One region of the Pseudophaeobacter sp. 1A16562 genome, then DNA from elsewhere that is predicted to be linked to it. Evidence: riboswitches for the same ligand, from Rfam matches in the RefSeq annotation. Region 1 holds a riboswitch; each other region holds the start of a gene.

The links. A riboswitch is a leader RNA that binds a small molecule or an ion and turns the genes downstream of it on or off. The one in region 1 is predicted to bind cobalamin.
Positions count from the first base shown of each region.
Region 2: another riboswitch for cobalamin. It lies ahead of SM764_RS06420 (TonB-dependent receptor plug domain-containing protein); the one in region 1 lies ahead of SM764_RS03720 (DUF1636 family protein).
Region 3: another riboswitch for cobalamin. It lies ahead of SM764_RS02870 (hypothetical protein); the one in region 1 lies ahead of SM764_RS03720 (DUF1636 family protein).

Region 1 covers NZ_JAXGFT010000002.1:281,542-291,641, reverse strand. Annotated here, with positions in the region: gene SM764_RS03750 (di-heme oxidoreductase family protein) at 1-1,545, shown strand, start outside; gene bfr (bacterioferritin) at 1-26, shown strand, start outside; gene SM764_RS03745 (imelysin family protein) at 1,542-2,564, shown strand; gene SM764_RS03740 (DUF1513 domain-containing protein) at 2,583-3,662, shown strand; gene SM764_RS03735 (DeoR/GlpR family DNA-binding transcription regulator) at 3,834-4,631, shown strand; gene glpD (glycerol-3-phosphate dehydrogenase) at 4,624-6,192, shown strand; gene cobO (cob(I)yrinic acid a,c-diamide adenosyltransferase) at 6,267-6,902, opposite strand; cobalamin riboswitch at 6,955-7,170, shown strand; gene SM764_RS03720 (DUF1636 family protein) at 7,274-7,696, shown strand; gene cobW (cobalamin biosynthesis protein CobW) at 7,700-8,734, shown strand; gene cobN (cobaltochelatase subunit CobN) at 8,884-10,100, shown strand, end outside.
Region 2 covers NZ_JAXGFT010000004.1:1,951-12,050, forward strand. Annotated here, with positions in the region: gene SM764_RS06405 (aromatic amino acid transaminase) at 1-551, opposite strand, end outside; gene SM764_RS06410 (zinc-dependent alcohol dehydrogenase family protein) at 776-1,813, opposite strand; gene SM764_RS06415 (Lrp/AsnC family transcriptional regulator) at 1,812-2,432, shown strand; cobalamin riboswitch at 2,906-3,118, shown strand; gene SM764_RS06420 (TonB-dependent receptor plug domain-containing protein) at 3,278-5,164, shown strand; gene SM764_RS06425 (ABC transporter substrate-binding protein) at 5,168-6,007, shown strand; gene SM764_RS06430 (FecCD family ABC transporter permease) at 6,004-6,987, shown strand; gene SM764_RS06435 (ABC transporter ATP-binding protein) at 6,984-7,739, shown strand; gene SM764_RS06440 (adenosylcobinamide amidohydrolase) at 7,739-8,404, shown strand; gene SM764_RS06445 (hypothetical protein) at 8,397-8,549, shown strand; gene SM764_RS06450 (MotA/TolQ/ExbB proton channel family protein) at 8,561-9,202, shown strand; gene SM764_RS06455 (ExbD/TolR family protein) at 9,199-9,579, shown strand; gene SM764_RS06460 (biopolymer transporter ExbD) at 9,585-9,968, shown strand; gene SM764_RS06465 (energy transducer TonB family protein) at 9,965-10,100, shown strand, end outside.
Region 3 covers NZ_JAXGFT010000002.1:97,061-107,160, forward strand. Annotated here, with positions in the region: gene ltaE (low-specificity L-threonine aldolase) at 1-769, shown strand, start outside; gene SM764_RS02840 (hypothetical protein) at 766-1,188, opposite strand; gene recR (recombination mediator RecR) at 1,211-1,810, opposite strand; gene SM764_RS02850 (YbaB/EbfC family nucleoid-associated protein) at 2,002-2,346, opposite strand; gene SM764_RS02855 (hypothetical protein) at 2,357-2,710, opposite strand; gene SM764_RS02860 (DNA polymerase III subunit gamma/tau) at 2,731-4,578, opposite strand; gene SM764_RS02865 (protein-tyrosine phosphatase family protein) at 4,716-5,237, shown strand; gene SM764_RS02870 (hypothetical protein) at 5,351-5,725, opposite strand; cobalamin riboswitch at 5,845-6,080, opposite strand; gene SM764_RS02875 (SRPBCC family protein) at 6,189-6,656, opposite strand; gene nudC (NAD(+) diphosphatase) at 6,719-7,705, opposite strand; gene SM764_RS02885 (5'-nucleotidase C-terminal domain-containing protein) at 8,063-9,898, shown strand; RNA gene ffs (signal recognition particle sRNA small type) at 9,964-10,062, shown strand.

The sequences.
Region 1 (10,100 bases):
CCAAGATGGAAGAGGCTGAAGAGTAACCTTCTATTGGCTGCGGCGCTTGTCGCAGCCAGCACGGGACAGGCGCTGGATCTGACCAGCCTGCCCCTTGGCGATCCGCATCTGGATGTGATCCCCCGCACCACCAAGGACAGCCAGCGCATCCGCGCCGTGACGGCCCCTGCCACGGATTTTTCGGCTCCCGAAGCCTATGAAACCCATCCTGCTGGCGCGACGACAACACGCGCCCGCAGCGACGATGAGGCCTTTTCCCAACACTCCGCTAACCTGTCTTTCGAGCAGGAGCTGGAATTCAAACTGGGCAATGGGCTGTTCAAGAAAATCTGGGTGTTCTCGCCCTCCTCCACCCGCGCCTCTGACGGGCTTGGCCCCCTTTACAACGCCCGCTCCTGCCAGCGCTGCCATCTGAAGGATGGGCGCGGCCATGTGCCTGCGGGGCCGGATTACCGTTCTACCGCGATGTTTCTGCGCGTCTCCATTCCCGGTCCGGTGCCCGAGCAGGTTCAGGCAATCAAGGATTATATCGGCACGGCCCCCGACCCCACCTATGGGCAGCAGCTTCAGGATTTCTCGGCCCCAGGCATTTCCCCGGAATACCGGCTTGGCATCGGATATGAAGAAGAGACAGTCGATCTGAACGGTGGCGAAACCGCCACCCTGCGCAGACCGGTCTACAGCGCCGAAGATCTGGGCTACGGCCCGCTGCACACCAACGCCATGCTGTCCCCCCGCGTGGCGCCGCCGATGATTGGCCTTGGCCTGCTTGAGGCGATCTCCACCGCCGATATCCTTGCTGCTGCCGATCCGGACGACGCCGACGGAGATGGCATTTCCGGTCGGGCCAATCTGGTCTGGTCCGAAGAGTTTCAGCAGATCATGCTGGGCCGCTTTGGCCTCAAGGCGGGCATGCCGACGGTGCACGAACAATCCGCTGCCGCCTTTTCCGGGGATATCGGCATTTCGACGCCGCTGTTTCCCGCCCCCTGGGGGGAATGCACCACCGGGCAAACGGATTGCCGCGCAGCACCGCACGGAAATGATGACGCCCGCGGCACCGAGATCGATCAACCGAACATGGATCTGGTCACCTTCTACGCCCGCAATCTGGCCGTACCCGCCCGCCGCGACCTGGACGATGCGCAAGTGCTGCGCGGCAAGGAACTGTTCTACAACGGCGGCTGCGCCGCCTGCCACCGGCCCAAATTCGTGACCCATCGTCTGAAAAGTCGCCCCGAGCACAGTTTCCAGCTGATATGGCCTTACAGCGACCTGCTGCTGCATGACATGGGCGAAGGTCTTGCCGATCACCGCCCCGAAGCCCGCGCCACCGGGCGGGAATGGCGCACCGCGCCGCTCTGGGGGGTTGGCCTGACGCAGCAGGTGTCGCCGCGCGCCACCTACCTGCACGATGGCCGCGCCCGCAGCCTGCTGGAGGCGATCCTGTGGCATGGCGGCGAGGCGCAAGATGCCCGCAACACCGTGGTCTCCCTCTCCCCCGAGGACCGCACCGATCTTATCCGTTTTCTGGAGAGCCTATGACACGCCCCATCCTGCCCCGCCTGCTGGCCCCTGTCCTTGCCGTCACCCTTACCCTAACGCCATTTTCTGCACGCGCGGAGGTGATTGATGAGGCCCTGGAGCAGCACATTCTGCCGGGCTTCGAAACACTGGCGCAGGAGGCCCAGCAACTGAGCGCGACAGCCGCTGAGGTCTGCGACCCCGGATCGGTCCAGTTGCAGCAGGCCTACGGCGAAGCCTTTGATGCCTGGGTCGCGGTCAGCCACCTGCGGTTCGGGCCGACCGAAAGGGATAACCGCGCCTTTGCGCTCGCCTTCTGGCCGGACAGCCGGGGCAAAACGCCAAAGGCGCTGCGGGCGCTGATCACTGCCGAGGATCCGATTGCCAAGGATGCGGCGGCCTATACCAGCGTATCGATTGCAGCGCGCGGCTTCTATGCGCTGGAATTCCTCCTTTACGACGAGGACATGCAGCAGCTGGGCAGCGCCGACTACCGCTGCCAGCTGACCCGCGCCATTGCAGAAGATATCGCCACCACAGCCGATGTGATCTGGATGGACTGGCGCGACAGCTATGCCGACAAGATGCGCCACCCGGGTGATCGTTACCGCACCGAGGCCGAGGTCAAACAGGAACTGTTCAAGGCGCTGGATACCGGCCTGCAGATCCTGATCGATATGCGGCTGGGACGGCCGCTGGGCACCTACGACAGGCCGCGCCCGAAACGCGCCGAAGCCTATCGTTCGGGGCGCTCCCAGCACCACGTGATCCTGGCGCTGGAAGCGCTGGCACCGCTGGCCCGTATCCTCAGCGACGGAGATGCCGACCTTGCTGCGGAACTGGATGCAGCCTTTGACATTGCGGTCGAGCACGCCAGCCGCCTCGACGATCCGACCTTTGCAGGCGTTGCAGAGCCGGGCACGCGGCTGCGGATCGAGGCAGTGCAGCAGGACATCCGGAAACTGCGCGAAACCATCGGTGAGGATCTTGGTCCCGCGCTTGGCGTCGAGGCCGGTTTCAACGCCCTGGATGGCGATTAACAGAAAGGACCCAAAGACATGCCCTCAAGACGTGGATTTCTGGCCGGGCTTCTGGCGGTGGGGATGGCCCCGGCGGCCAGCTGGGCCGATCTGGGCTCGCCCGCCTATCTGTCCGCAGGCAAGGCCGCCGACGGCAGCTTTTTCCTGGCGGGTCTTTCGGACCTTGGCACCCTCCTGTTCAGCCACCCCCTGCCCGGCCGCGGCCATGCTGCCACCGCCCACCCCACGCGGCCCATCGCGGTGGCCTTTGCCCGCCGCCCCGGCCGCTTTGCCGATGTGATCGACTGCCGCACCGGCGCGCAACTGGCCCGGCTGGAGCCTCCGGCAGGTCATCACTTTTACGGACACGGCGTCTTCACACCCGATGGCAGCCTGCTGCTGACCACCGAAAACCACTTCGAGGCCGGGCGCGGCATCATTGGTGTCTGGGATGGCACCGCACCCTACCGCCGCATCGGCAGCTTTGCCTCGGGCGGGGTCGGCCCGCATGACATGATGCTGCGCGCAGATGGTACGGGGCTGGTCGTCGCAAATGGCGGCATCGACACCCATCCCGACAGTGGCCGGGCCAAGCTGAACATCCCCACCATGCGGCCCAACCTCAGCTATCTCGATTTTGACGGCCAGGTGACCGAGCAGGTCGAGCTGGACCCCCAGTTGCACAAGAATTCGATCCGCCATCTGGCGATGAAGGCGGATGGCACCGTTGCCTTTGCCATGCAGTGGCAGGGCGATCTGGGTGCAGATGTGCCGATCGTCGGGCTGCACAAGCCCGGCAGTGCACCACGGCTGATGGCCGCCGATGACCCGCGCCTGCGCAACCTCAATGGATACGGCGGCTCCATTGCCTTTTCCACCGATGGCCGACAAGTGGCTGTCACCTCGCCCCGCGGCGGCGTGGTGCAGGTCATGGACACCACAAGCGGCGCGCTCACCACGGAACATCATCTGCCCGATGTCTGCGGCCTGACCCAATCGGCAGATGGGTTCATCGCAAGTTCGGGCAGCGGTGAGATCGTCGAGATCGCCAAGGGTCGCCTGTCGGTCCTGAACCAGGCCGAGCTGCGCTGGGACAACCACCTGATCCCTGTCATCTGACACTCCTCTGAAGTCTGAAACAACTCCCCCCGTCCCGCATATCGCCGGGGCGGGCGAGATGAAGCCTGCGCGACAAGTGGATTTTGTTCTCCGCGCAAAACGAACTTTTTCGAAAACAAACGATGACAAACCGAAAATGAATCGCTAGATGGGCTTTGGAAAGGAAAGCCCATGGATGCCACGACTCGTCAGAACGAAATCATAGAGCTGCTGAACACTCAGGATCGCGTCGAGGTCGAGGATCTGGCACAGCGGTTCGGCGTGTCGCTGCAGACCGTGCGCACCGATCTACGCGAGCTGTCGCAGCGCGGCGCGCTGTCGCGCGTGCATGGCGGCGCGGTGCGCGTCAGCTCAGCCGCCACCCGCGCCTACGCGGACCGGCGCAAGCTGAACGCGGCGGGGAAACTGGCGATGGCAGCCGAGGCCGCAGAACTCATCCCCGAAGACTGCTCGATCACGCTCAATATCGGCACTTCGACCGAGCAAGTGGCCCGTGCCCTATCCGGCCATCGCGGCCTGACAGTCATTTCCAACAACATAAACATTATCAATATGATGATGGGTGGCGAGGCGCGTGAGCTGATCCTGGTTGGCGGCGCGGTCCGGCAAAGCGACGGCGCCATCGTCGGCGAAGACGCCGTGGAATTCATTTCCCGCTACAAGGTCGATTTCGCCATTATCGGCGCCTCCGCCCTCGATGCGGATGGCGCCATCATGGACCACGACGGTCGCGAGGTCTCCGTCGCCCGCGCCATCCTGAAAAACGCACGTACCCGCGTTCTGGTCTGCGATCACAGCAAATTCGACCGCTCCGCGCCGGTGCGGATCTGCGATGTGGCGGATCTCGACGTAGTGATCACCGATGCGCCGGTGCCCAATGCCTTTGCCGAGGCAGCGCGCGCCGCGGGAACACGCATCATCGTGGCGGGAGACACCGCCAGCCAAAACGAAAGAAACGAAAATGACTGATCAAAAGATCATCGACCTGTTCATCATCGGCGGCGGCATCAACGGCTGCGGCATTGCCCGCGATGCGGCAGGCCGTGGCTTGTCGGTCAGCCTTGCAGAAATGAACGATCTGGCCTCGGCCACTTCCTCGGCCTCGACCAAACTGTTTCATGGCGGCCTGCGCTATCTGGAATATTTCGAATTCCGTCTGGTGCGCGAAGCGCTGATCGAGCGCGAGGTCTTGCTGAAGGCGATGCCCCATATTTCCTGGCCGATGCGCTTTGTGCTGCCCTTTCACAAGGAGATGCGGTTCGACAGTGAAACGCCGACCTCCCGCCTGCTGACGCGGATCATGCCCTGGATGAAGGGCCGCCGCCCGGCCTGGCTGATCCGCCTTGGGCTGTTTCTCTATGACACGCTGGGCAAGCGCGGCATCCTGCCCGGCACCCGCAAGCTGGACCTCAGCCGCGACGAAGCGGGGGCGCCGCTGAAGGACAAGTTCCAGACCGCCTTTGAATATTCGGACTGCTGGATCGAGGATGCCCGGCTTGTCGTGCTCAACGCCCGCGACGCGCAGGCGCGCGGCGCCGAAATCATGACCCGCACCAAAGTTCTGGCGGCTGAACGCGCCGAGGATCATTGGCTCATCCACCTGAAGGACAGTCTGACGGGACAAGTGTTCACGCGTCGGTCGCGGATGCTGGTCAATGCGGCGGGTCCCTGGGTTGCGGAGGTATTGAACCAGAAACTGGGCCAGAACAGCCGCGAAGGCGTGCGTCTGGTACGCGGCAGCCATATCGTGGTTCCGAAACTCTTCGACCACGGGCGCTGCTATTTCTTTCAGGGCACCGACGGGCGGATCATCTTTGCCATCCCCTATGAAGAGGATTTCACTCTGATCGGCACCACCGACGCCGACCATCCCGACCCAGAGACCGCCCCCACCTGCACCCCTGAGGAACAGGACTACCTGATCGATTTTGCCTCGCAGTATTTCAAAAAGCCGCTGCACCGCGACGACATTCTGTGGACCTACTCCGGTGTGCGCCCGCTGTATGACGATGGCGCCAGCTCGGCGACGGCGGCGACGCGGGAATACGTGCTGTCACTGGACACGGGCAATGCACCGCTGCTGAACATCTTTGGCGGCAAGATCACCACCTACCGCAAACTGGCCGAGGCCGCGCTTGCCAAGATCTCCGAGGCCCTGCCCGGCGTCGGCGGCAACTGGACAGCAGGTGTGCCCCTGCCCGGCGGCAATTTCGCGGTTAAAGATGTGACCAAGCTGCAGGCGGACCTTGCAGCGGATTATTCCTTCCTGACGCCCTATTGGGCTCGGCGTCTGATCCGCGCCTATGGCACCGAAGCGCGGCTGATCCTGGGTGATGCGAAATCCGCCCAGGCGCTGGGGCGCGATTTCGGCGCCACCATCACCGAGCGGGAGTTGGACTGGGCGATTGCCAACGAATGGGTGCGCAGCGGCGATGATTTCCTGTGGCGCCGCACCAAACTGGGCCTGCGCCTGACCGAGGAAGAGCGCGCCGCGGTCGATGCCTATATCAAGGACAAGATTGCCGCGTAACGACGGGGCAATCCAAAACGCACCGGGCGTGGGCTTCCCTGCCCGGTGACACCTCTGCAGATGGTCTGGCCGTCTTAGAACTCCACCCCTTTCTGCGCCTTGATCCCGGCGCGGAAAGGATGTTTGATCTGGCCCATCTCGGTCACCAGATCCGCGATCTCGATCAGCTCTTCCTTGGCGTTGCGTCCGGTCAGAACCACATGAGTCATCGGTGGTTTCTGCTCAACCAGAAACTCCAGAACCTCATCCAGATCCAGATATTCATAGCGCAGCGCGATATTGATTTCATCGAGCAAAACCATTGCGTTGCGCTCATCCAGTATCATTTCCTTGGCCTTTTCCCAACCTGCGCGGGCCGCCGCGATATCGCGGGCCTTGTCCTGCGTTTCCCAGGTGAAGCCTTCGCCCATCGCGTAGAACTGGCACAGATCGCCGAAATGCTCCTCGATCAGGGTGCGTTCGCCGGTCTGCCAGGCGCCCTTGATGAACTGCACCACGGCGGATGGCATGCCGTGGGCGATGCAGCGCATGATCATGCCGAATCCCGAGCTGGACTTGCCCTTGCCGGGGCCGGTGTGGACGATGATCAGCCCCTTTTCACCGTCCTTATTGGCCATCATGCGGTCACGCGCCGCTTTCTTTTTCGCCATCTTGGACGCGTGCCGTGCCGCTTCTTCCTCGGAAATGCCGTTATCAGACTTTTCGGTCACCAAGTGCCCTCCTGCAGTTTGGCACCATGTCTTGACAAGGAAGCCCGCAATAGCGCAAGGGGATTTTGTTGGTTCCTGCGAAAGCAGGCGAAGAGGGAATGTGACACGGCCATCTGGCCCAAGCACAGCCGCCCCCGCGACCGTGACCGGAGAGGTCTCCACGCCACTGGGTAACACCGGGAAGGCCGGAGAACCGCAAAGACCCCGCAGCAATGCGGCGGCCTTGAGATCCGCAAGCCGGGAGACCTGCCAACAGACTTAATCTACGGGCGGACGGGGTGTGCCGCGACCGGATGAGAGCCGATTCATCCATACGGCTCCCCTCTGGCCTCTCCCCGTCTGTCTGACAGGACGCAAGGAGACGCCCGCCAATGGCGAAGGATACGGCTGAACAGCCCCCCAAAGGCAGCCCAGAGGTCACCCTGACCATCTGCACCACCTGCAAGCGCGAAGGCGTTGATCCCGAAGCCACCCGGCCCGGCACCCTGTTGCTGCAGGCGCTGCGCGCCGCCGACCTGCCCGACGGGGTTTCGGTGCGCGGCGTCGAATGCCTGTCCGCCTGCAAGCGCGGGTGTTCCATGGTGCTGAGCGGCGGCACCGAGCGCTGGAGCTACATCTACGGCGATCTGGATCCCGATCAACACGTTGATGACATCCTGCAAGGTGCGGCTGCCTATGCCGCGACCGACGACGGTCTGGTGCCCTGGCGTGCGCGCCCGCAGGTCTTTCGCAAGCAATCCATCGCCCGCATTCCCCCGGCGCCCCAGCCGGGTGAATGCCCATCCGAGGAGTAACCGATGAGCGATCTCAACAAAATTCCCGTCACCGTGGTGACCGGCTTTCTCGGCGCGGGCAAGACCACGCTGATCCGTCACCTGATGCAGAACCCGCAGGGCAAACGCCTGGCCGTACTGGTCAATGAATTCGGCACCGCGGGTGTGGACGGCGACATCCTGAAATCCTGCGCCGATGAAAACTGCCCAGAAAACAATATCGTGGAGCTGGCGAACGGCTGCATCTGCTGCACCGTGGCGGACGATTTCATTCCCACGATCGAGGCCCTGATGGCGCTGCCGGAAACGCCCGAACATATCCTGATTGAAACCTCCGGGCTAGCGCTGCCGAAACCGCTGCTGAAAGCCTTTGACTGGCCCGCGATCCGCTCGCGCATCACCGTAGACGGGGTCATTGCCCTGGCCGACGCCGAAGCCGTCGCCGCAGGGCAATTCGCCCCGGATCTTGACGCCGTGCAGGCCCAGCGCGAAGCGGACGACAGTCTGGATCATGAAACCCCGCTGTCCGAAGTCTTCGAGGACCAGATCTCGTGTGCAGATATCGTGCTTCTGTCCAAGGCGGACCTTGCCGGGGAAGAAGGCCTTGCCAAGGCCCGTGCCGTAATCGAAGCCGAAGCCCCGCGCCAACTGCCGATCCTGCCGATGAGCGAAGGCGTGATCGATCCGCGTGTGGTGCTGGGGATCGGCGCGGCGGCGGAAGACGATCTGGAGGCCCGCCCCAGCCATCACGATGGCCACCACGATCACGAGCATGATGACTTTGAAAGCATCGTCGTTGAAATGGGCGAAGTCTCCGATCCGCAGGACCTGCAGGACCGCATCATCAACATGGCCCGCAACCGAAAAATTCTGCGCGTCAAAGGCTATGTCGCGGTGGAAGGGAAACCGATGCGCATGCTGGTTCAGGCGGTGGGCGAACGGCTGCGCGCCCAATACGACCAACCCTGGGGCGCCCAGCCGCGCAAGACCCAGCTGGTGGTGATTGCCGAACACGACGATATCGACGTCGCGGGCATCCACGCGGATCTGGGAGCCTGAGTTTGGTGCAAGACCGGGGTAAAAACAGCTGTCTCGTCCGGTCGAAAGACCGGACAGCCCCCGACCGCCCCCATGGGCGGGGGCTTTGCCCCCACCCGCGGCAGTGGGCCGTCCTCCGCGTATCCGATCAGATCGGGTGGAGCTGACCCATGCATGTCGTCTTCCGCGAAAGCCACGGCCTTGAAGAAATCGCTACGCCCTTTGACGTCGGGCAGGATCCAGCTGACCTGATCGTTCTGTCCTTTTCCGACAGCGATCTAGGCGCCTTTGCCGCGGGCTGGCACCGGGCGGGCGGTAAGCTGCCCTCCTGCCGCCTCGCCAATCTGGTGGCGCTGAAACACCCGCTGTCGGTGGACACCTATGCAGAACAGACGCTGGAAGGCGCCAAGGGTGTTCTGGTGCGCCTCATTGGCGGCGAAAGCTACTGGTCCTATGGGCTTGCCACCCTGCAGGACCTGGCCCGGCGCAAGGGGATTGCGCTGGCAATCCTGCCCGCCGATGGGCGCGAAGATCCACGGCTTGATGAACTTTCCACCCTGCCCGTCTCAACTCTGCGGCGCTTGCAGGCTCTTTGCGATGCAGGCGGCGCGGTTGCAGCGCAGGCGGCCCTTGCGCAGATGGCCCTCGCGGCGGGGCTATACGCGGGCCCGGTTCCGGGGATGAAGACAACGCCCGACTATGGCTACTACGACCCTGATCGGGGCGTGATCGCGGACATCCCCCAAGAGGACAAGCCGCTGGTGCTGGTCAGTTTCTACCGCTCTTACCTGACTTCGGCAGACACCGCCCCGGTGGATGCGCTGATCGCGGATCTGCGCGCCCGTGGCTACGCCGCCTATGGCATCTTTGCTGCCAGCCTGAAGGCCCCCGCAGCCGCCGATTGGCTGGGAGCGGAACTCTCCCGGCTTGCCCCCGCCGCCATCATCAACGCCACCGCCTTTTCGGCGCAAGGCTCAGACGGGCGCCCCTCGCCGCTCAGTGTAACGGGCTGCCCGGTGTTCCAGGTGGCGCTCTCCACCGCGCGGCGCAAGGACTGGGCCGAGGCGGCGCGGGGCCTGTCGCCCGCTGATCTTGCCATGCATGTGGTCCTGCCCGAGGTGGATGGCCGTATCATGGCGGGCGTAATCAGCTTCAAGGCGCCTGCCAAGAAGGACCCCGACCTCCAGTATTCGCGCTTTGCCCACCGCGCCGATCTAGGCCGCGTGCGCGCCGCCGTGGACCGGATCGAAGGCTGGCTGCGGCTGGCGCAACTGGGAAACCGCGACAAGCGTCTCGCGCTGGTGCTTTCCACCTACCCGGGGCGCGACTACAACATCGCCCATGCGGTGGGCCTTGATGCGCTGGCTTCCTGCGAACAGCTTCTGAC
Region 2 (10,100 bases), on a different contig from region 1:
TCCGCTCCGGTCGGGTTGTGACAGGCGCCTTGCATCAGGAAGACATCGCCGGGGCTGGCGGCCCTGAGCCCGTCGAGCATTTCGTCAAAAGTGAGCTCGCTGCGGATCGAATCGTAATAGTGCAGGGATCGGAAGTTCGCCTGCGCCGCGGAGAGAATCGGGACATAGTTGCCGTAGGTCGGAGATTGCAGCCAGACCGTGGGTTTTTTGGGCATTTGAGCCAGAAGATCTGCGATCACCCGCAGGGCAACCGCACCGCCGGAGGTTTGCGCTGCGATCCAGTCGCTGCTGTAGGCGTCGCCCATGATCTCGTGGCCGAGCACCGCGCAATACTCCACATCGCCCGTGAGCGCGAGGTAGGACTTGCTGGTCTGGCTTTCGACCAGCCGCTGTTCTGCCTGTTTGACGGCCTTCAAGACCGGGGTCTGTCCCTGCGCGTCCTGATAGATGCCAACCGTCAAGTTCAGCTTGTCCTGCCGCGGGTCCTGAGCGAAATACTCTGCCCCGATCATGATTGGATCTACAGGGTATTCTTCCACCTGCTCAAACATTATTCACCCTTTCCCAGTTCGACGGTCCGACTATGGCATGCTGTGATCGCACGGGGCATCATCGTGCCGCCTCGGTCGTCAGTCATTACCTTTTCAGCCACATGAGGCGTCATGTTGGGCTGCGTCACGCGCCGGGCGATTTTTCCGTTGGCATATCGCCTTTGACCGTCAGCGATAACGCAGGCCAAGGTGTCATTTCCGATGAATGCGATTTTCTCCATGGCTCAAAAACGGGTTATGACAGTTGCACCCACGGAGCGGAATTTATCCATCTCCATCAAGGCCTGAGGGGCATCGACAAGGCTGATCTGCTCTCCGACCAGTCGTGCCGGATCCAGCTTGCCGCTGGCGACGAGGTCAAGCATCGCGCCGTAGCGATGTGCCTGCATCCCGTGTGAACCAAGCAATTCGATTTCCTGCCCGACGATCTTTGGCATTGGAACGGTCGGTGCCGCGTGCTCACCCAGCATCAGACCCACCTGCACATGCTTGCCCCGCGGCCGCAGGCAGAGGATTGAATTGGTCATAGTTGACGGGTGACCAAGTGCATCGAGAGAGACGTGGGCACCTCCGCGGGTGATCTCCCGAATGGCCTCCGGCACGTCGGCCTCCCTACCGTTTAGCACCGTCACGGCGCCAAGCTCCTTTGCCAGCGTCAACTTAGCTGGATCAAGGTCCACGCCGATCACGTTGGCCCCGCAAGCCGAGGCGATCATCACGGCGGACAGGCCTACGCCGCCGCAACCATGCACAGCCACCCATTGTCCTGCGCTGACCCTCCCTTGATCTACCACCGCCCGAAATGAGGTTGCAAAGCGGCAACCAAGGCTCGCGGCAGTGGCAAAATTCATGGTCTCGGGCAGGGCGACAAGGTTCAGATCGGCCTGATGAATGCCTACGTATTCCGCAAAGGATCCCCAGTGGGTAAAACCCGGTTGTTCCTGCTGCAGGCAGACCTGCTGGTTGCCGGAATGGCATTCGGAACAGCTGCCGCACCCGCAGATGAATGGCACGGTGACCTTGTCGCCGACCTTCCATTTTTTGACATCTTTCCCAACGGCCTCGACGACGCCAGCCAACTCGTGGCCAGGCACATGCGGCAAGTCGATGTCGCTGTCGTGTCCCATCCAGCCATGCCAGTCGCTGCGGCAGACGCCGGTGGCCGCAACCCTGAGGACAACGCCATGCGGCTCTGGCGTCGGGTCGTCCACGGTGACCAGCTTTGGCGCGCTTTGGAATTTTTCGAAAAGGACGGCTTTCATGGCAGGATCTTTCGCTGAAGAGTATTTTGGACGAGATCATAGTCTGGATGAGGGAAATACCTTTGCCAATCCTCCCCATATTGCGCAAATTTGGAGTGGAATTCCCTATGGAATCGTCATTATTGAAAGATATCTACCCATGCCTGACATCGACGCCGTCAATGCCGAGATCTTGACCCTGTTGCAGGAGGATGGCCGCATGACCAATGCCAAGTTGTCCGAGCATCTGGGTATGAGCGAGACCCCCTGTTGGAGGCGGCTCAAACGTCTTGAAGAAAGCGGCATCATCGAAGGTTATCAAGCCAATTTAAGCCGTCGAAAGCTCGGCCTCGGCGTTATGGCCTTCGTCCAGCTGCGCTGTTCCGAGCATGATCAAGCCGCGACGGCAGAATTTCAGCGCATCGTTGAGACGACACCGAACATCCTGGCTTGCCACAACACGACCGGCGCGGATGATTTCCTGCTGATCGTGGTTGCCCGTGATCTCGATGATTACAGTGGTTTCGTCGACAGCACTCTGAGGCGGCTACCCGGTGTCACCAGCATTCGGTCCAACCTCTCATTGAAAGAAATGAAGGCGTCGAGCAAGCTGCCCGTCAATGCAGCATCAATGAAATAGACTGCCGCGCAAGCTGGTTTTCCGTCGTGTTTGAACCGGAGCCTGTAACCGGCCACCGGACTGAACCTGTGCCCGCGACAGACCTTGTCGAAGATCTGGGCGTTCATGCGCGGTCTCGTACTGGAACGCTTGGGCGAAGATGGAAACGCCATAGCTTCGCCGGGATGCGGAAGAGGCGCGTTGCCGCCGCAGGGGCATTGCCAGGGGAAATCTGTCCGTGATGCGGGGCAGGGGGGACAGCCACGACTCCAGCCATTGGATTCGGTGGAGATCGGAACGGGGAACCATGCCGTAGCGTGGAATATCGCCTGCGCAAAGGTTGCGGTCGATGCGGCACAGCATTGCGTTTGCGGCATTGAAACCATCACTTAGCAGTTGATTTCAGGCGATTGTTGCTGGTGTGCGCGGTGCATTGTTTGAAAACTCCATCCTTGGCGGCGTCTACTCCTTCTTGACAGAGTAAATCCAGTTTGCCTAAGTCCGGCCATTCTGGTCCGGCTGGGAATACCATCCGGGTAAAAGGGAACATGGTAAGGCGTCGGAACAAGACGTCAAAACCATGACTGCCCCCGCAACTGTGAGCGGAGAGCAATGCTGCGATATGCCACTGCCCCAAGAGGGGGCGGGAAGGCGCGGCAAAGCTGCGACCCGCGAGTCAGGAGACCTGCCAGAAGGATCACCCAGTCCGGGTGCGGGGCGCGCCGAGGACGACGGACTTCCGTAGTGGTGGCAATTGAACCGTCTGTGGAAGCATTGCCTTCCAAAGACCGATGATCTGTACATGTTGCCCGAGATGGGCAGCCACTTTTCCTGCACCGAATGTGCAGGCTGGGAGAACTGAAACGATGCGCAAGGTAAGCTTGTCCCTGGCCGCCACCCTGATGGTCACTACCCCCGCAATTGCAACCGCCCAGGAGGCGGAGATCATCGATCTGGGCGAACTCATCGTCTCCGGTGGTTTTACCCCTGTCGAGGCGCAGAAATACGGTCGCTCGGTTTCGGTCGTGACCAGCGAAGAGATCGAACAGCGCGGCATCACCACGGTTCAGGATGCACTGCGGTCGGTCCCCGGCCTGATGGTCACCGGTGCAGGTGACAGCTTTACCCAGGTCCGCATCCGTGGCGCCGAAGCCAACCACACGCTGATCCTGATCGACGGCATCGAGGCCTCGGGCGGCGACAGCGACTATATCCTGTCTGGCCTTGATACCGCCAATATCGAGCGGATCGAGGTGCTGCGCGGTCCGCAATCGGTGTTCTACGGCTCCAACGCCTCGGCGGGTGTGATCAACATCATCACCAAGAGTGGCGGCATCGGCACCGAATACGGTGGCAGTGCCGAAGTCGGCTCGGACGGCTACCGGGCCTCGGCGCGGGTGTCGTCCCGAACCGAACGCGGCGGCATCTCGCTCAACCTCGCGCATGATAATGACGATGGCTACGATTTCTCCGGCAGCGGCGGCGAAGAGGATGGTATCCGCCGCAACACCGCGCAGGTGAAAGGCGACTACCTTGTGACCGAGCGGCTGAAGCTGGGTTTCAACCTGCGTGCCTCGGAAGAGCGTTTCGACAGCGACAGCACCTCCTTCACCGCGACCGATGCGGCCAGCTATGTGGTGGATGATCCCACGCAGTTCAGCGACCGCGATGAACAGCTGGCTCAGATCTTTGCCGAGCTCGACACGCTGGGCGGACGCCTGAAACATCGCCTGTCTTACGAGCGTACGGATTTTGACCAATCCTACAACGGCGGCGCCCTGACCGAGACAAAGACGGAAGCGGCGAAATACCTGCTGAGCTTTGGCCTTGATGGCCAGACGGTAGATCTGACAGATCACCTGCTGAACGCCATTCTGGAATGGGAAGAGGATTCCAGCCGTTCCAACCCGGCCTTTGCGCGCAAAACCAATTCGATCGCGCTGGAATACCGTGGCAGCTTTGCCAATGGTCTGGATCTGCAACTGGGCGTGCGCCGCGACAACAACAATGCCTTCGAAGATGCCACCAGCTGGAACGCCAGTGCGTCCTATACCTTTGCGGGCAGCGGTGTGCGCCTGCATGGCTCGGCCGGCACCGGTATCGTGAACCCGACCTATTTTGAGCTCTTTGCCAACAGCACCTTTGGTGCCACTACCTATCTGGGCAATCAGAACTTGCAGCCCGAAGAAAACCGCAGCTTTGATCTGGGTGTCGAGGTGCCGTTCCTGCAGGGGCGCGGGCTGGTTGATGTGACCTATTTCGACGAGACGCTGACGGGTGAGATCGAAGCCTATATGGTGAATGCGACCACCTTCTCCTTCCGCAATCAGGCCGGAGACAGCGAGCGCAAAGGTGTCGAACTGGCGGCCAGCCTTGAGGCCACGGAAAACCTCGATCTCCGTCTGTCCTACACCTATCTGGATGCCACCAACCCCAATGGTACGGTCGAGGTGCGCCGCCCCGAACACGAACTGCTGCTGAGCGCCACGCTCGATACTTTCAATGGTCGCGGCTCCATCACTGCGGATGTCCGCCATGTGGCAGGCAACTGGGACAGCCAGTTCTTTGGCACCTATGCCACGGCCGAGCTGCCGGATTACACCACTGTCGATCTCTCTGCCCAGTATGAGCTGAACCCGAATGTGGTCCTGACCGGTCGTGTCACCAATCTGTTCGACGAGGAATACTCGGACGTCTGGGGCTACGCGAAACGCGGCCGCGCTGCCTATGTCGGCGTCCGGGCCTCCTTCTGATCGATGCGCTGGCTGCCCGGCATAGCGCTGGCCTTTTTCATGGCCGCCACCGGTGCCTTTGCCGGGCCGTCGCGCGTCGTCACGATGAATCTCTGCGTGGACCAGATGGCCATGATGCTGGCCGCGCCGGATCAACTGATCTCGATTTCCTTCGTCGCCCGGGATCCGCGGGCCTCGGCCATGGCCGAAGAGGCGCAGGCCTATCCGGTCAATCACGGGCTGGCGGAAGAAATCTACCTGCTGAAGCCGGATCTGGTGCTCGCTGGCGCATCTTCGGCACCTGCAACGATGGATATGCTGCGCCGCCTTGGCGTGCCGGTGGCGGAATTCGGGCCAGCCTTTTCGCTGAAGGATGTCCGAACCCGCATCGTTGAGGTAGGTGAGGCGCTGGGCCGTCAGGAGGCCGCGCGCCGGTTGCTGGCGGATTTTGACCAGCAGCTGGAGTTTCTGCGGGCGGATGCCCCGGACAATCGCCCGCGCGCCGCGCTTTATGCGGCCAACGGATATACTGCAGGCCGCCAGACGCTGGCCGGGCAAATCCTGGAGGCGGCAGGTTTTCGCAATATCGCCGATGAACTGGGCTATGCCCATTCCGGCCAGCTGCCGCTGGAGCTGCTGGTGCTGTCAGAGCCGGATCTGCTGGTCGGCACAACCGCCTATCCGCGCAATTCCCGCAGCGAGGAAATCCTGAAACATCCGCTGGTGCGCATGCTGGCCGGACGCAGCGGCGCCGGGGAAATCCGCAATGCCGACTGGATCTGCCCGACACCGCATGTGTTGCGCGCGGTAGAGACACTGGCGGCAGAGCGCCGCGCCTTCATGGAACGTGAGGCCCGCCAATGACCCGGCTCATGCTGTGCCTCTCGGCGGCGGTGCTGGCACTGTTCCTGATCTCCCTAACGGTGGGGCCTGCAGATGTCGGTGTGGGCGAGAGCCTGGCGGCCCTGTTTGACGATGGCTATGGACCTCTCAGTCTGGTGATGCGTGAAATCCGGCTGCCGCGGGCAATCCTTGCCGCCGTGATCGGCGCCGGGCTGGGGCTGGCGGGCGCGGCGATGCAAGGCTACCTGCGCAACCCGCTGGCCGAGCCGGGGCTGATCGGTGTGTCCTCCTCAGCGGCGCTGGGTGCGGTATTGGCAATCAACACCGGCCTCGCTGCCACCGCCACGCTGGGCCTGCCGCTGTCGGCGCTGGCTGGCGCTCTGGGCGGTGTGTTTCTGGTGATGGCGCTGGCCGGGCAGCATGGGGGATCACTGACGCTGATCCTCGCGGGTATCGCCATTTCGGCAATGGCAGGGGCGCTGACCTCGCTGGTTCTGAACCTCTCGCCCAATCCCTTTGCTGCTAATGAGATCGTCTTCTGGATGATGGGGTCGCTATCGGACCGCTCGATGCAGCATGTCTGGCTGGCGCTGCCCTTTGTTCTGACCGGGATGGTGATCCTGCTGCCGCTGGGGCGCGGGCTGGATGCGCTGACTCTGGGCGAGGATGCAGCCCAGACCATGGGCGTGAACCTGAGGCAGCTGCGCTGGCTTCTGGTCGTCGGCACTGCCAGCATTGCCGGTGGCACCACGGCAGTTGCGGGCGCCATCGGCTTTGTCGGGCTTGTGGTGCCGCATATTCTGCGTCCGTTCGTCGACGGGCAGCCCTCGCGGCTGCTTTGGGCCTCCGCCCTTGGCGGCGCGATCATGTTGCAACTGGCGGATATTGCCGTGCGGCTGATCCTGCCCACCCGCGATCTCAAGCTGGGCGTGGTCACCGCGCTGGTTGGCGCGCCCCTGTTCCTGCACTTGATCTACAAGACGCGGAAGGGGCTGGCATGAGCGTGCTTTCGGTCCGGAACCTTTCTGTAACCCTGCGCGACCGTCCGGTGCTGCGCGATGTGTCCTTTGAGATTGGCAAGGGTGAGTTTGTCGGCCTGCTGGGTCCGAATGGCGCCGGGAAAACCAGCCTGATGCGGGCCGCGCTGGGGCTGATCCCGGCAGCGGGCAGCAGTTCGCTGGCCACAATGAACGCCTCTGAACGGGCCCACACGGTGGCCTGGATGCCGCAATCGCGCGAGATCGCCTGGCCGATTCCGGTCGAGCGTTTGGTCGCTCTTGGCCGTCTACCGCATCTGCCGCAGGGGCGGCGACTGCCAGCCGCCGATCAGGCCTTGGTGGATCAGGCAATCACTCGCATGGGGCTGGACTCGTTCCGCAAGCGCGCCGCCTCGCGCCTGTCAGGCGGCGAGCAGGCCCGCGCATTGGTCGCCCGGGCGCTGGCCCAAGATACGCCGCTTTTGATGGCGGATGAGCCCTCTGCCGGGCTGGATCCCTCGCATCAGATCTCAACCATGGAAGTCTTTGCCAGCCTTGCTGCCGAAGGTCGCTCGGCGCTGGTGTCCCTGCACGATCTGGGACTGGCCGCCCGTCATTGCACGCGGCTGATCCTTCTGGCCGAAGGCGGTATCATGGCCGATGGCCCGCCCGCCGAAGTGCTGACGCCCGATCTGATGGCGCGCGCCTTTGGCATCTCGGTCTGGCACGAGACCACAGCGCAGGGCCCGATATTTCAGCCGCTGGAGGTGCTGTGATGGGCGCGGTCACCCTGCAACGCCCATGGATCGAGTTTGATCTCGGCGCCGAGATGCAGGTGCTGAGCTGGGCGGTGAACCGGCCCGGATTTGTCACCGCTCGCCGCATCCTGTGGCGCGAGGTCAGGAACAGCGACCTGCCGCGCGATCTGGATGTCACCGAATGGTTCGCGGACGAATTGGCACAGCGCGGCGGCAGCGACGCGGTTGCTTTCCTCACCTCACGGGATGTGCGGCACTATTGCGAAGCCTTGGCCACGGTCGAGGGGATCTCGGCCCAAGCGGTGGCCACCGTCGGCTTGTCAAACGGTGAACGGATCGGCAACCGGGTGGATTACTCCCGCCGCGACTGGGGCACCATCAATGTCGCGCTGCGCCTTTCCGAAGGGCTGACGCAGGCCGGGCTGATTGAGGCGCTGAGCATCGTGGTTCAGGCCCGCACCGCAGCCGTGATGGATGCGGGGTTTGAGCTGCCGGGCGGCGGCGGAACAGCAACCGGCACCGGCACCGATTGCGTCGCGGTTGCTGCACCTTCCGGGGCAAATCCCTATGCTGGGCTGCACACGGCCACCGGCGAAGCCATCGGAAAAGCCGTCTACAAGGCCGTCCACACTGGCGCGCTGGAGTGGAAGGTATCCAACGCCCGGAGGGCGGTCGATGCCTGAGCGCGTGCAGATGCAGGCAGCGGCGTTGACGCAGGCGGGCCGCGCCTGCACCATCTGGCCGCGTCACGACCGTCCGGCAGACTTCCATTCGGCGCGTTTTGACCGCGGCGCTGAGCAAACCAACCCGGGACTTCCGGGCCACTGACGGAGGCTGCTATGTCCTTTGCCCCTCTTTTCGATTTCATGGCCCGCGGCGGTCCCGCCCTTTGGGTCATCGGCGCGCTGTCGGTTCTGACACTCGCCCTGTTTCTGTGGCGCCTGATCGGGCTGGCACAGGTCGGGGTCTGGCGCAGGCCGCAATCCGAAACATGGCTGGATCAATGGCGGGCCGGGGGGGCGGTGCCTGTCGCGCCGGGGCGCACGCCGCTGGACCGGGTCACACGGTCGGCGATGACGGCGCTGCTGACGCCCGAGTTCAGTCCCGAAACCGCAGAAAAGGAAACCACCCGCATCGCCAAGGCCGAGCTGGCCGCTTTGCGTCATGGTCTGCGCCCCCTTGAGCTGATCGCCGCAATCGCGCCGCTGGTCGGCCTCTTGGGGACCGTTCTGGGCATGATCGGCGCTTTCCAGGCGCTGCAGGAAAGCGGCAGCGGCGCGGATCCTTCCGTGCTCGCCGGCGGCATCTGGGAGGCGCTGCTGACCACGGCTGCGGGCATGGCCGTGGCGATCCCGGCTTCGGCGCTGGCCTCCTGGATCGAAGGGCTGGCCGAGCGTGAACAGGCCCGGATGGAGGATGCCGCCACCCGCGTCTTCACCGCAGCCGCTGCCCGACCGGCACAACGTCAGGCCGCGCAATGACACTGGCCTTCGGAGCACCGCGCCGGAAAAAGCGCATCAGCCTCGCGCCGATGATCGACGTGGTGTTCCTGCTGTTGGTGTTCTTCATGCTGGCTTCGCAATTCGGCCGCGACCGGGTGGTTCCGCTCACTATGGGTGGGGCAGGAGCCGCCTATCAGGGGCCGCCCCGGCTGGTGCTGGTCACAGCGGACGGGCTGCATCTGAACGGAGTTCCGGTCGCAGCTGATGCCTTGGCGGCGCAGCTGATCTCGCTGACGCAGGAGATGTCGGACGCCATCATCCTGCAACCGGACAAAACAGCGTCGCTCCAGCAGATGATGGATGCTGCGGTGCTTCTGACTGATGCAGGCTTTACCGGCCTTGTGATCATGGAGTGAGCGGCATGGATTTCTCCAAACCAAAAAAACGCGAGACGGGTGAGCCGATCCTGCCGATGATCAACGTGGTCTTCCTGCTGCTGATCTTCTTCCTCCTGTCCTCGCAAATCGCGCCGCGCGCGCCCTTTGCGGTGGTGCCGCCGAAACTGGAGAGCGGAGATCCCTCGGCGCCCGAGGCCGTGCTGTTCATGGCCGCCGATGGCCGCCTGCATTTCGCGGGCGCGCAGGATGAGGGCGCCATCGCTGCGGTGACGGCGCAGGCCGGGCAGATTGGGGTGCTGACCCTGCGGGCGGATGCCCAAGTTCCGGCACATGAAGTTGCGGCGCTGATTGCCAGGCTCAGGGCGGCGGGCATCGCATCGGTGACATTGACCGGAACCGGATCATGAGCCGTATCGCGCTCTTTCCGGCATGCGTTGCCTCGGCGGCGCTTTTGCACGCGCTGCCCTTTGTGGCGCTTCCGGATGGCGGCACAGAGGCAGAGGGCAGCGGCGGCACCGGTCAGATCACGCTGGTGGCGG
Region 3 (10,100 bases), 180 kb from region 1:
CCGCGACTACCACGTCTTCAAATACGAGGCGGCCGGCGCTTCGGTGCTGGGCGGCAGCGCGCTCTACCCGCTGGAGGTGCAGCCCGGCGGTGGACTTGATCCCGCAGCGATCGCGGCAGCGGTCAAACCGGATGATTCCCATATGCCGATCAGCCGCCTGCTGTCCTTGGAGAACACCCACAACGGACAGGCCATTTCGCTGGAGGACATGCGCGCGATGACCGATGCGGGCCGGGCTGCGGGCCTGTCGCTGCATCTGGACGGGGCGCGTTTTTTCAACGCTATCACCGAGCTGGGCTGCTCTGCACCGCATCTGGCGGTTCTGTTCGATACCGTGTCGATCTGCCTGTCCAAGGGGTTGGGCACGCCTGCGGGATCGGTTCTGGTCGGTCCGTCCGATCTGATTGCCCGCGCCCGGCGCTGGCGCAAGATGCTGGGCGGCGGCATGCGCCAGTCCGGGGTGTTGGCTGCGGCAGGTCTGATGGCGCTGGAGCAGAACGTCGACCGTCTGTCAGAGGATCACGCCCGGGCCGCTACGCTGGCAGATGCCTTGCGCGCTCTGGGCGCGGGAGAAGTCACGCAAGCCACGAACATGGTGTTCTTCACCCCGGCAGAGGTGCAGAACGCAGCCCTGCAGGCGCATCTGGCCAAGGCGGGCGTGGTGATTGGGGCAGGGGACAGCGGCCCGATCCGGCTGGTGCTGCACAAGGATGTCACCGATGAGGGCCTCAACGGCGCGATTGCCGCGTTCCAGGCCTTCTTCAGCTAAGGCGTTTCGCGACGGGTTATCCGTTGCACAAACGGGATCAGGGTAAATGCGATTTGCCCTGCCAACCCGATCGCCCCGGCAGGGGTGGCCCAGTGGCTGAAGTAGCTGCTGGGGCGCGCGCCCATCAGGTTGGTGGCGAGTACATATTCCGCGACCATCAGCAGCCCGAAGGCCCAGATCCCCATCCACAGGCGCGCGGCGGCAGGATGCAGATCCTTGCGATTCCGGGTCAGGTGCCGGGCGATCAGCCAGCTGAGGGTGAGCATGATGGGCAGTTCAAGGCAGACCGCCCAGAGTTCATCCATCAGGGGCAGCAGCACGAAGATCCGCAGGCTGCCCAGAACAAATCCGCAGAAGAACACGGCCGCAAAATAAAATATGGCGGCTCTCAGAACCGGGCGGTGCAGGGCGGTTGGCATGGCTGTCCTTCCCCTCTCACCGTCAGAGTTCCTTGCGGGCCTTCAGCGCGGCGCTGATGGTGCCGTCGTCGAGGTAATCCAGCTCGCCGCCGATCGGAACACCCTGCGCCAGTGAGGTAAGTTTGACCTGACCGCTCAGCTGGTCGGCGATGTAATGGGCCGTGGTCTGCCCGTCGATGGTGGCATTCAGCGCCAGGATCACCTCGCTCACCGCTTCGCTGCCGACCCGGTCGACCAGGCGGGGAATGCGCAGATCCTCGGGGCCGATGGCGTCCAGCGCCGAGAGGGTGCCGCCGAGTACGTGATAGCGCCCCTTGAAAACGCCTGCGCGCTCCATCGCCCAGAGATCCGAGACGCTTTCGACGACGCAGATCTCGCCATTGGCGCGGGCCTCACTGTCGCAGATCTCGCAGATGTCCTCGGTCCCCACGTTGCCGCAGTTGAGGCATTCGCGGGCGGTGGTGGCGACGCGGGTCATCATGTCCGACAGCGGTGTCAGCAAAAGCGCGCGTTTGCGGATCAGGTGCAACACTGCCCGCCGGGCCGAACGCGGCCCCATGCCGGGCAGTTTTGCCATCAGATCGATGAGGGTTTCGATGTCGCTGGTAGAGCGGTCTTGCATGGAGGCGGCCTTTGGAGTGTTAGCCCATATAGACGCATCACGGCGGGCAATGGCAAGGGGAAGCGCGATGGATGTTCAGGGTTTGTCTGGGCGGTGCCTGCGCGTCAGATCGGGCAAAGGGCGTATGCCCGTGAGACATGAAAAAGGCGGCCAAGGCCGCCTTTTCGGAACTTTTCAGTCGCGCCTCCGGATCAGAAGGGCAGCTTGATGTCCTTGGGAAGGCCCATGCTTTCCGTGAGGTTGGTCATCTCTTCCTGCGCTTTTTCGGCTGCCTTGGACTGTGCGTCCTTGATGGCGGCCAGGATCAGGTCCTCGACCATTTCCTTGTCATCGCCGTTGAAGATGGACGGGTCGATATCCAGCGCCTTGAGGTCGCCCTTGGCCGAGGCGGTGGCCTTGACCAGGCCCGCGCCTGCTTCGCCGGTAACCATGACGTTGTGCAGGTCTTCCTGCATCTGCGCCATCTTGGTTTGCAGTTCCTGTGCCGATTTCATCATCTTGGCCATATCGCCAAGACCGCCGAGGCCTTTGAGCATGGTGTTTCTCCTAAGTGCGGGGGCGCAGGGCGCCGTAAGTCATCCCCGAACATATCGCAATTGCAAGCGCGATGAACAAGTGGGGGGAGGCGGTGCAGTCTTCGATTATGCCCAAGGCACTCTTATCATCAAAGAAAAGCTCATGATTATCGACGGCAATTGCGGCCGCGAGCATGCCCCAAAGAAAGCCTGCGATTGCAAAGGAGGCGCGCTTTCTGCTGTACAGCGCGAATCCGGCAAGAGCGAAGAGGGCCAAGACAGCAGGCTTGGCCGACAACCGCCAAAGCACATCCCACGCGCTATCGGATAGATCGCCGGTGGCAAAGCAGGTTTTGGCGAAGGCGGTTGTTGGCAGGGTGAACAAGAGGACCGTCAGGCCAGTCGCTACCCGTCTTCGAACGGATCCCATTCGTCTTCTACCTCGGGCAGGGCTTCGGCCTCGACCTCGGCGGCCATTTCCTCGGCGGTACGGATACGGGTGATCCGGGCCTTGGGGAAACTGTCGATCACCGCCTGTACCAGCGGGTGTTCGCTGGCCTTCGTCCGCAATGCGTTTTCGGCGGCATCGCGGATTTCGGCGATCGTCGGGGCCTCGCCGTCGGGTGCGATGGTGACGACCCAGCGGCTGCCGGTCCAGTTTTGCAAGGCGGTGCCGAGGCGCGCAGCAAGGTCTCGGGGCGCATTCGCATGCGGTGTGAATTCGATCCGGCCCGGCTGGTAAGCGACGAGGCGCACGCCTGTTTCCACCTCGACCAGCAGTTTCACATCACGGTTGGTGCGGATCAGTTCCACCACATGCTCGAAGGTCGGGTAGCGGGCGAGGGCCTTTTCTGCGGCCGGTGCCAGCGCAGTGGCTTGTCCCTGCCCTTGGCCGTGCGACATGGTCATGCCGCCGGACGATCCACCGCCCGGTGCGCCTTGCGGCGGAGCAGAGGTGATAGCCGATGCCCCGCCCGCGGCAGGCGCGCCCACGCTTTGCATGGGCATTCCGCCACCACCGCCGGGCGGCGGGGGCGGCATATCCTGCAGCTTGCGGATCAACTCCTCGGGACTGGGCAGATCGGCCACGTGCGTCAGGCGGATCACCGCCATCTCGGCAGCCATCATGGCGTTGGGGGCGGCGGCGACCTCTTCCAGCGCCTTGAGCAGCATCTGCCACATGCGGGTCAGCACCCGCATCGGCAGCGCTTCGGCCATCTGTTGACCGCGGGCGCGCTCATCCGGGCTGATGGTCGGATCCTCTGCCGCGTCTGGCGTAATCTTTACCACCGACACCCAATGGGTGATTTCGGCCAGATCGCGCAGAACAGCCAGCGGATCGGCGCCTTCGGCATATTGCGAGGAGAGCTCGCTGAGCGCCGCAGCCGCATCGCCGCGCAGGATCATATCCATCAGATCCAGCACCCGGCCCCGGTCGGCAAGGCCCAGCATGGCGCGGACCTGATCGGCGGTGGTCTCGCCCGCACCGTGGGAAATCGCCTGATCCAGCAGCGAGGTTGCATCGCGGGCCGAACCTTCGGCGGCGCGGGTGATGAGAGCGAGCGCATCCTCGGCAATCTGGGCGTTTTCGGCAGTTGCGATCTTGCGCAGGAGGGCGATCATCACCTCGGGTTCAATCCGGCGCAGATCGAACCGCTGGCAGCGCGACAGCACCGTCACCGGCACTTTGCGGATCTCGGTGGTGGCGAAGATAAACTTCACGTGGGCGGGGGGTTCCTCCAGCGTTTTCAGCAGCGCGTTGAACGCGCTGGTAGAGAGCATGTGAACCTCGTCGATGATGTAAATCTTATAGCGGGCCGAGGCCGCGCGGTATTGCACCGAATCGATGATTTCGCGGATGTCGCCGACGCCGGTGCGGCTGGCGGCGTCCATCTCCATCACGTCCACGTGGCGGCCTTCCATTATCGCGAGGCAATGCTCGCACTGACCGCAGGGTTCGGTGGTGGGGCCGCCGTTGCCATCGGTGCCGATACAGTTCATCCCCTTGGCAATGATCCGGGCGGTGGTGGTCTTACCCGTGCCGCGAATACCGGTCATGATGAAAGCCTGGGCGATCCGGTTCGCGGCAAAGGCGTTTTTCAGCGTACGCACCATAGCGTCTTGGCCAACCAGATCCGCAAATGTCTCGGGCCGGTACTTGCGGGCGAGGACCTGATACTGGCCGGACGGCTGCTCCGCGTGCTGAACCTCAGCGGTTTGGGTTTCAGGATCGGATGTTGGGGTGTCGCTCATGCTGTCTCGTGCCGGATTCGGAATGGGAGTGGGACCGCCTCATAGGGTAGGGAAGCCCGCGGGCTTCGTCCACCGCTGTTGACCGTCCGGCAGGGCAGGTGGCAGAGTTTTTCCCTGTATGTGGTGGAGAGTGTGTGATGACTGGGATGAGTTCAGATGGGGCAGGCCTGCAGGCCGGGCAGCCCTTTACGATCTACGCGGTGTCCGCCGCCAATGGCATTCTTGCTATCTGCCCGCTGCCCGGTGCCGGGGGCGACTACAAGGGGGATCTTGAGCTGATCCACGACTGGCAGCCCGGTCTGGTCATTTCCATGACCACCGAAGCCGAGCATGTCTCCGTCGGGGCCGCGACGCTGGGGGTTGATCTGCAGAGCATGGGAAGCCGCTGGGTGCATCTGCCGGTGGCGGATTTCGGTGTGCCCGGCCCGGAGGTGAACGAGGCCTGGCCCGGGGTCAGCGCCTCGGCGCGCCAGGCGCTGAACGGTGGCGGCCGCGTTCTAGTGCATTGCCGGGGCGGCTGCGGGCGCTCCGGCATGGTGGTGCTGCGCCTGTTGATCGAATGCGGTGTTGCGCCAGAGGCGGCGCTGAACCGGCTGCGCATGTCTCGCCCCTGCGCGGTCGAGACCGAGGCACAGATGGCCTGGGCCCGCAGCCGCTGAGCCAGAGGCAGCCCGCCGGAGCGGGCCCGGCTGTCATCCCGCTTTCTTCTTCACAGGGCGCGGCATTCATCTGATATAACCGGCGCCCCTCCTGTTGTTTGCTGGGTCGGCCGCTACGCCGCGCTGAGCGGGATGGCTTCTCCGAAGGAGCAGGGGCGATGCGGCAGGTGATCTGCGGGCTGCGCTTGTGGATCGCTGGACAGTAGCGCGTCGGCAAAACGGTCCAGACCGCTGCGCTCTGCTGCGGTGTCCACTTCGCAGAACACCCGGATCCTGTCGTGCGAGGCAAAAAAGCGCGCCGGGCAATGGCGGGTGCAGCCATCGAGCAGGCTGTCGCCGGTGATTTCAAAATCCTCTTCGGTCATATCCCGCGCGGTATCGAGTGCCCCGCACAGGGCCACCAGCATCCGTTCCAGTGCTGGGCAGCTTGCCCCGGTGTGTTGACAGGTTGTTGCCGCAAGTTCATGCGTTTTTGTCGTCCAGATCATCGCGCCCTCCGCGCTGAGGCAGGGGCATAAAGAGGGGGAGAGACATGTGGCCGGATGCTTGTCGGCCAGAACGGGCCGCGCAACAGGAGCCATCTCACCCGCTCCGGACACCCCGCCCGGTTTCGAGTTGTGCGATGGCAGGTCTCCTGACTTGCGGGTCATAGCTTCTCCGGTCCTTCCCGGCCGCAGGTCTGTACCTTGCGTCCAGTGGATCTTCCGGGGTCGCTCTCCGCCTACAGTTGCGGGGGCAGTCGTGGAATTGTTCTGGCCGAGAGAGGCCGGATCGCACCACGTTCCCTTTTCATCCCGGACCCGCAAAAGGCGGATCGCGGAAACCATCTGTGAAATGGGTAGCGGGTCGAAGGGCGAGTCGTCAATTCGCTTGTGTGAAAGTCGGAGAAATCCGCGCCAACGCCAGCAAGCCAGGTCAGCTAGCTGATTTGTGCAGGCGGATGCGGTGCCCTCAGGCCGTGCGGTTCAACCGTTCTTCGGTCAGCCGGGCGAAATCTGCCGCGCGCGCTTTGAATTTTTTATTGAGCGAACCGCGCGCCAGTTTGAAGGATTGCAGCAGCAACCGCCCCGACAGGGTCTTGGCCGTCAGGTTGAGCGAAATTGTTACACGGGTGCGCCGCGGCGACAGCGCCATCAGTTCGATCTCGGTTTCGCCGTTCAGCCCGCTGCTGTCGCCGGACAGCAGAATGCGGGTGACGGGATCATAGGATTTGAGAGCAATGCGCAGCTCGCGCGCCTTGCCGCGAAAGTTGAATTTGGCATCCCAGGCGAGGCCGTTTTCAGGCGTGCTGATATCGCCGATCCGTTGCACGTCGATGCCGCGCCGGATGGCCGAGCGTTCAAAGCTTTCAAAGTCCGACAGGGCTTCAAACACGTCGGCGATCGGTGAATCGATATCTTCTTTACTCGTGAAATCCATGACTCTGACGCCTGCTTGCCTGTTTTGATTGATCAATTCTCAGCGTGGCCGCGATATTCCCTTTAATCCAGTGTATCCGCAAGCCAGTTCTGCAACAGAAAATGTGCAATTGCTCCTTTTCGGGCAGGCTTCAGGATCGGGTGCTCTCCGGCAAAGGCGGTCATCATGTCCTGCTTGCTGACCCAGATCGCGTCCTCGATTTCATGTGGGTCGATGGTCAGCTCGCGATCCAGCGCGATCCCGCGGCAGCCGAACATCAGCGACATGGGAAAGGGCCAGGGCTGGCTGGACAGGTATTCCACCTCTCCGACCTTCACGCCGGATTCTTCCAGAACTTCACGCCGCACGGCGGCCTCAAGCGTTTCGCCGGGTTCAACGAAACCGGCCAGCAGGGAGTACATACCTTCCGGCCATCCGGGAGAGCGGCCCATCAGGACCTCGTCCCCATGGGTAATCAGCATGATCACAACAGGATCGGTGCGGGGAAAATGGCTCGCCTTGCAGCTGGGGCAATTTCTTTGCCAGCCAGCCTGAACCATATCACTGGGGTGGCCACAGCGGGCACAGAACCCATGCGAGCCATGCCAGGAAAACAGCGCCTTGGCGGTGGCGGCCAGCTCGGCCTCCAGCGGGGTCAGCCGGGTCATCACCCTGCGCAGCTCGGCGAAAGCATAACCAGAGGGCAGGTCCGGGTGCTGCTGCTCCGTCACATCGGCAAAACTGGCCAGCGCCATCTCGTCCAGCGCATCGGGCTGCCAACTGCTGATGTCGCAGGCGAAGGCCGGGCTTTGATCCGGCAGGAGGCCGAGAAACAGAGCGGCGTCGCGGCACTCTGCTGCCACCGGATGCGTGGTGGAGATCCAGGCAAGAGCGTCCGGTCCGCGCTCTGGATCTGACCGCTGGCACAGGGGTTTGCCGCGCCACATCATCAGCACCTGTGCATTCTGTGCCCCCCAGGCAGCGTCTAGCGCTTCGGCATCCGCACGCAGATGCGCGCTGCGGTCCAGGCCACCCTTGCCGCCAAATGTCACCTCTTCGGCCCGTTTCATATCGTTGTCCTTCTTTTGGCAGGGGATCCGGCGTTAAGGCCCGATTTCCTGCATTGATGGCGGCAAAACCGCGCAATGACCAGCCTGTTCGGGTAGCGCTGTCGATGCATTTTTATGGTTGTCAGCGGATGTTTAACGCCGGGTCACCGGTCTGCCGCTGGATATTGGCGTTAGACCGGTCAAATTTTCGGCATCAGCGCCACAATCGTTAACATCCTCAAAAATGGTGACTTTGCAAATCAAGGAAACGCTGTTTCAAAGGGTTAACGCGTTCGTGTCAGAACGTGAGAAAAAACGAAGATCGGAAGACGCCGTGCAGGCTGCGGGTAGAGCAATATGACAGGACCGGATCAATCCTTGCCATTGGGGAAGGGGGTGCTGCGCTTGTTGGCAACCACCGATCTGCACAGCAATCTGCTCAGCTACGACTATTATGCCGACCGGCCGGACCCCAGCATCGGCCTGTCCCGCGTCGCGTCCCTGATCGCAGAGGCGCGGCAAGAGGTCCGGGAGGCTGGGGGCACGGTGCTGCTCTTGGACAATGGTGATGGGCTGCAAGGGGCGCCGATTGGTGAAATTTCCTCTGACGACCCGATCGTGCCGCATCCACTGATGCAGGCCTTCGACGTGTTGCAATACGATGCCATCGGGCTTGGAAATCACGACTTCAACTTCGGTCTGGAGACGCTTGAGCAGGTGCTGGAGCAGGCACCCTGTCCGGTGATTTGCTCGAATATGACAGCCGTGGAGGAGGGACGGGAGCTACCTTTCGCCCGCTCCACCATTCTGGAGCGGGAGGTGCCTGCCTGCGCTGGTGCGCCGCCGCTGCGGATCGGGATCCTGTCGGTGCTGCCGCCGCAGACGGTAACTTGGGATGCGCATCTTCTGGAAGGTCAGGTCGTGGTTGCGGACATGGTGCAGGCGGCTGCCGCTGCTGCCAGCGCGCTGCGGCGGGAAGGATGCGATATCGTGATCGCATTGGCGCATACCGGTGTCGGAGGGCTGGAGCGGGTGCCGGGCATGGAGAATGCCTTGCTTCCCATCGCGGCCACGGCGGGAATCGATGCGGTGATCGGCGGGCACACCCACAAGACCCTTCCAGATCCCGAGCACAGTTTCACCAAGCCGGTGGTCATGCCGGGCGCACATGGCTCACACTTGGGGCAGATCGATCTGCAGGTGTCGCACGGCCCGGAGGGGTGGCGGCTGGAAAATTGGGACGCCCGCCTCAAACCCATCTGCAGCAGGGCAGAGAATGGCGATCTGATGTCTCTGGTCGAGGAGGACGCTGAACTGACCCGTGCGCTTGGCCCCGCGCATGATTCAACGCGCGAACGGATGCGTCAGCCCGTTGGCTTCAGTGACGTGCCTTTGCACTCCTTCTTTACTTTCTTTGGGCCCGATCTTGGGCTGGAACTTGCAGCAGCAGCGCAGGCGGCAGCGGTCAGGCCGCTGCTGGAAGGCACTGAGGTTGGCAAACTGCCGCTCTTGTCCGCGGCGGCGCCGGGTAAATTCGGTGGCCGCTCCGGGCCCGGGCATTATACCGACATCGGGCGTGGCGATCTGTGTATGCGCAACGTCGCTGATCTTCACATCTTCCCGAATGAGCTTAGGCTGGTGGTTGCGACCGGCGCGCAGGTGCTGGACTGGCTGGAAATGTCCGCGGGTGTGTTCAAACAAGTCCGCCCCGGCAGTACCGAACAGGAACTGGTTGATCCCAGCCGTGCCGGGCATAATTTTGACGTTCTTTTTGGCCTGCAATACGAAATAGATCTCTCGGCACCGCCGCGGTTTTCGTCCTCTGGCGTGCGGATCAACCCGGCGGCAGGGCGCATTCGACGTCTTCGCGTGCACGGGCGGCCTGTGGCCCCTGCGCAGCGTTTTGCCGTCGTGGTCAACAGTTACAGGGTCAGCGGTGGTGGTAATTTCCAGATGGTCAAAGACGCCGAGAACATCCCGCTGCCGCCGGTGCGAATCCGGGATGTGATCCGGGACTACGTTGCGGGCCGCCTGCCTGAGGATCCACTGGCGCAGGAAGAGTATCCGTGGCGGTTTGCCGAGCTCAACAACGCCGAGGCTGCCGCCTATACCAGCCCGGAGGCGGTGCAGTATCTGGATGAATTGCCGGAGGGGCAGGTGCGCAACTGCGGTATGACACCAAAAGGCTTTCTGAAACTGATGCTTGCCCTCTGAACTGCGGAGCGGTGGATCGGGGAGGCCCCCTTGTCATTGCTGCGGCAGCCGCCTATATCGGGATTCGAGAGGTTGGCGCGGGCAAGCGCCTCGCCAACCTGGTCAGGTCCGGAAGGAAGCAGCCACAACGAGCCCCGCTTGGGTCGATGTCCAACCTCTCACCTTTCCCCAAAATACAGGTCCAGCCCGCCGAAAGGCGTGG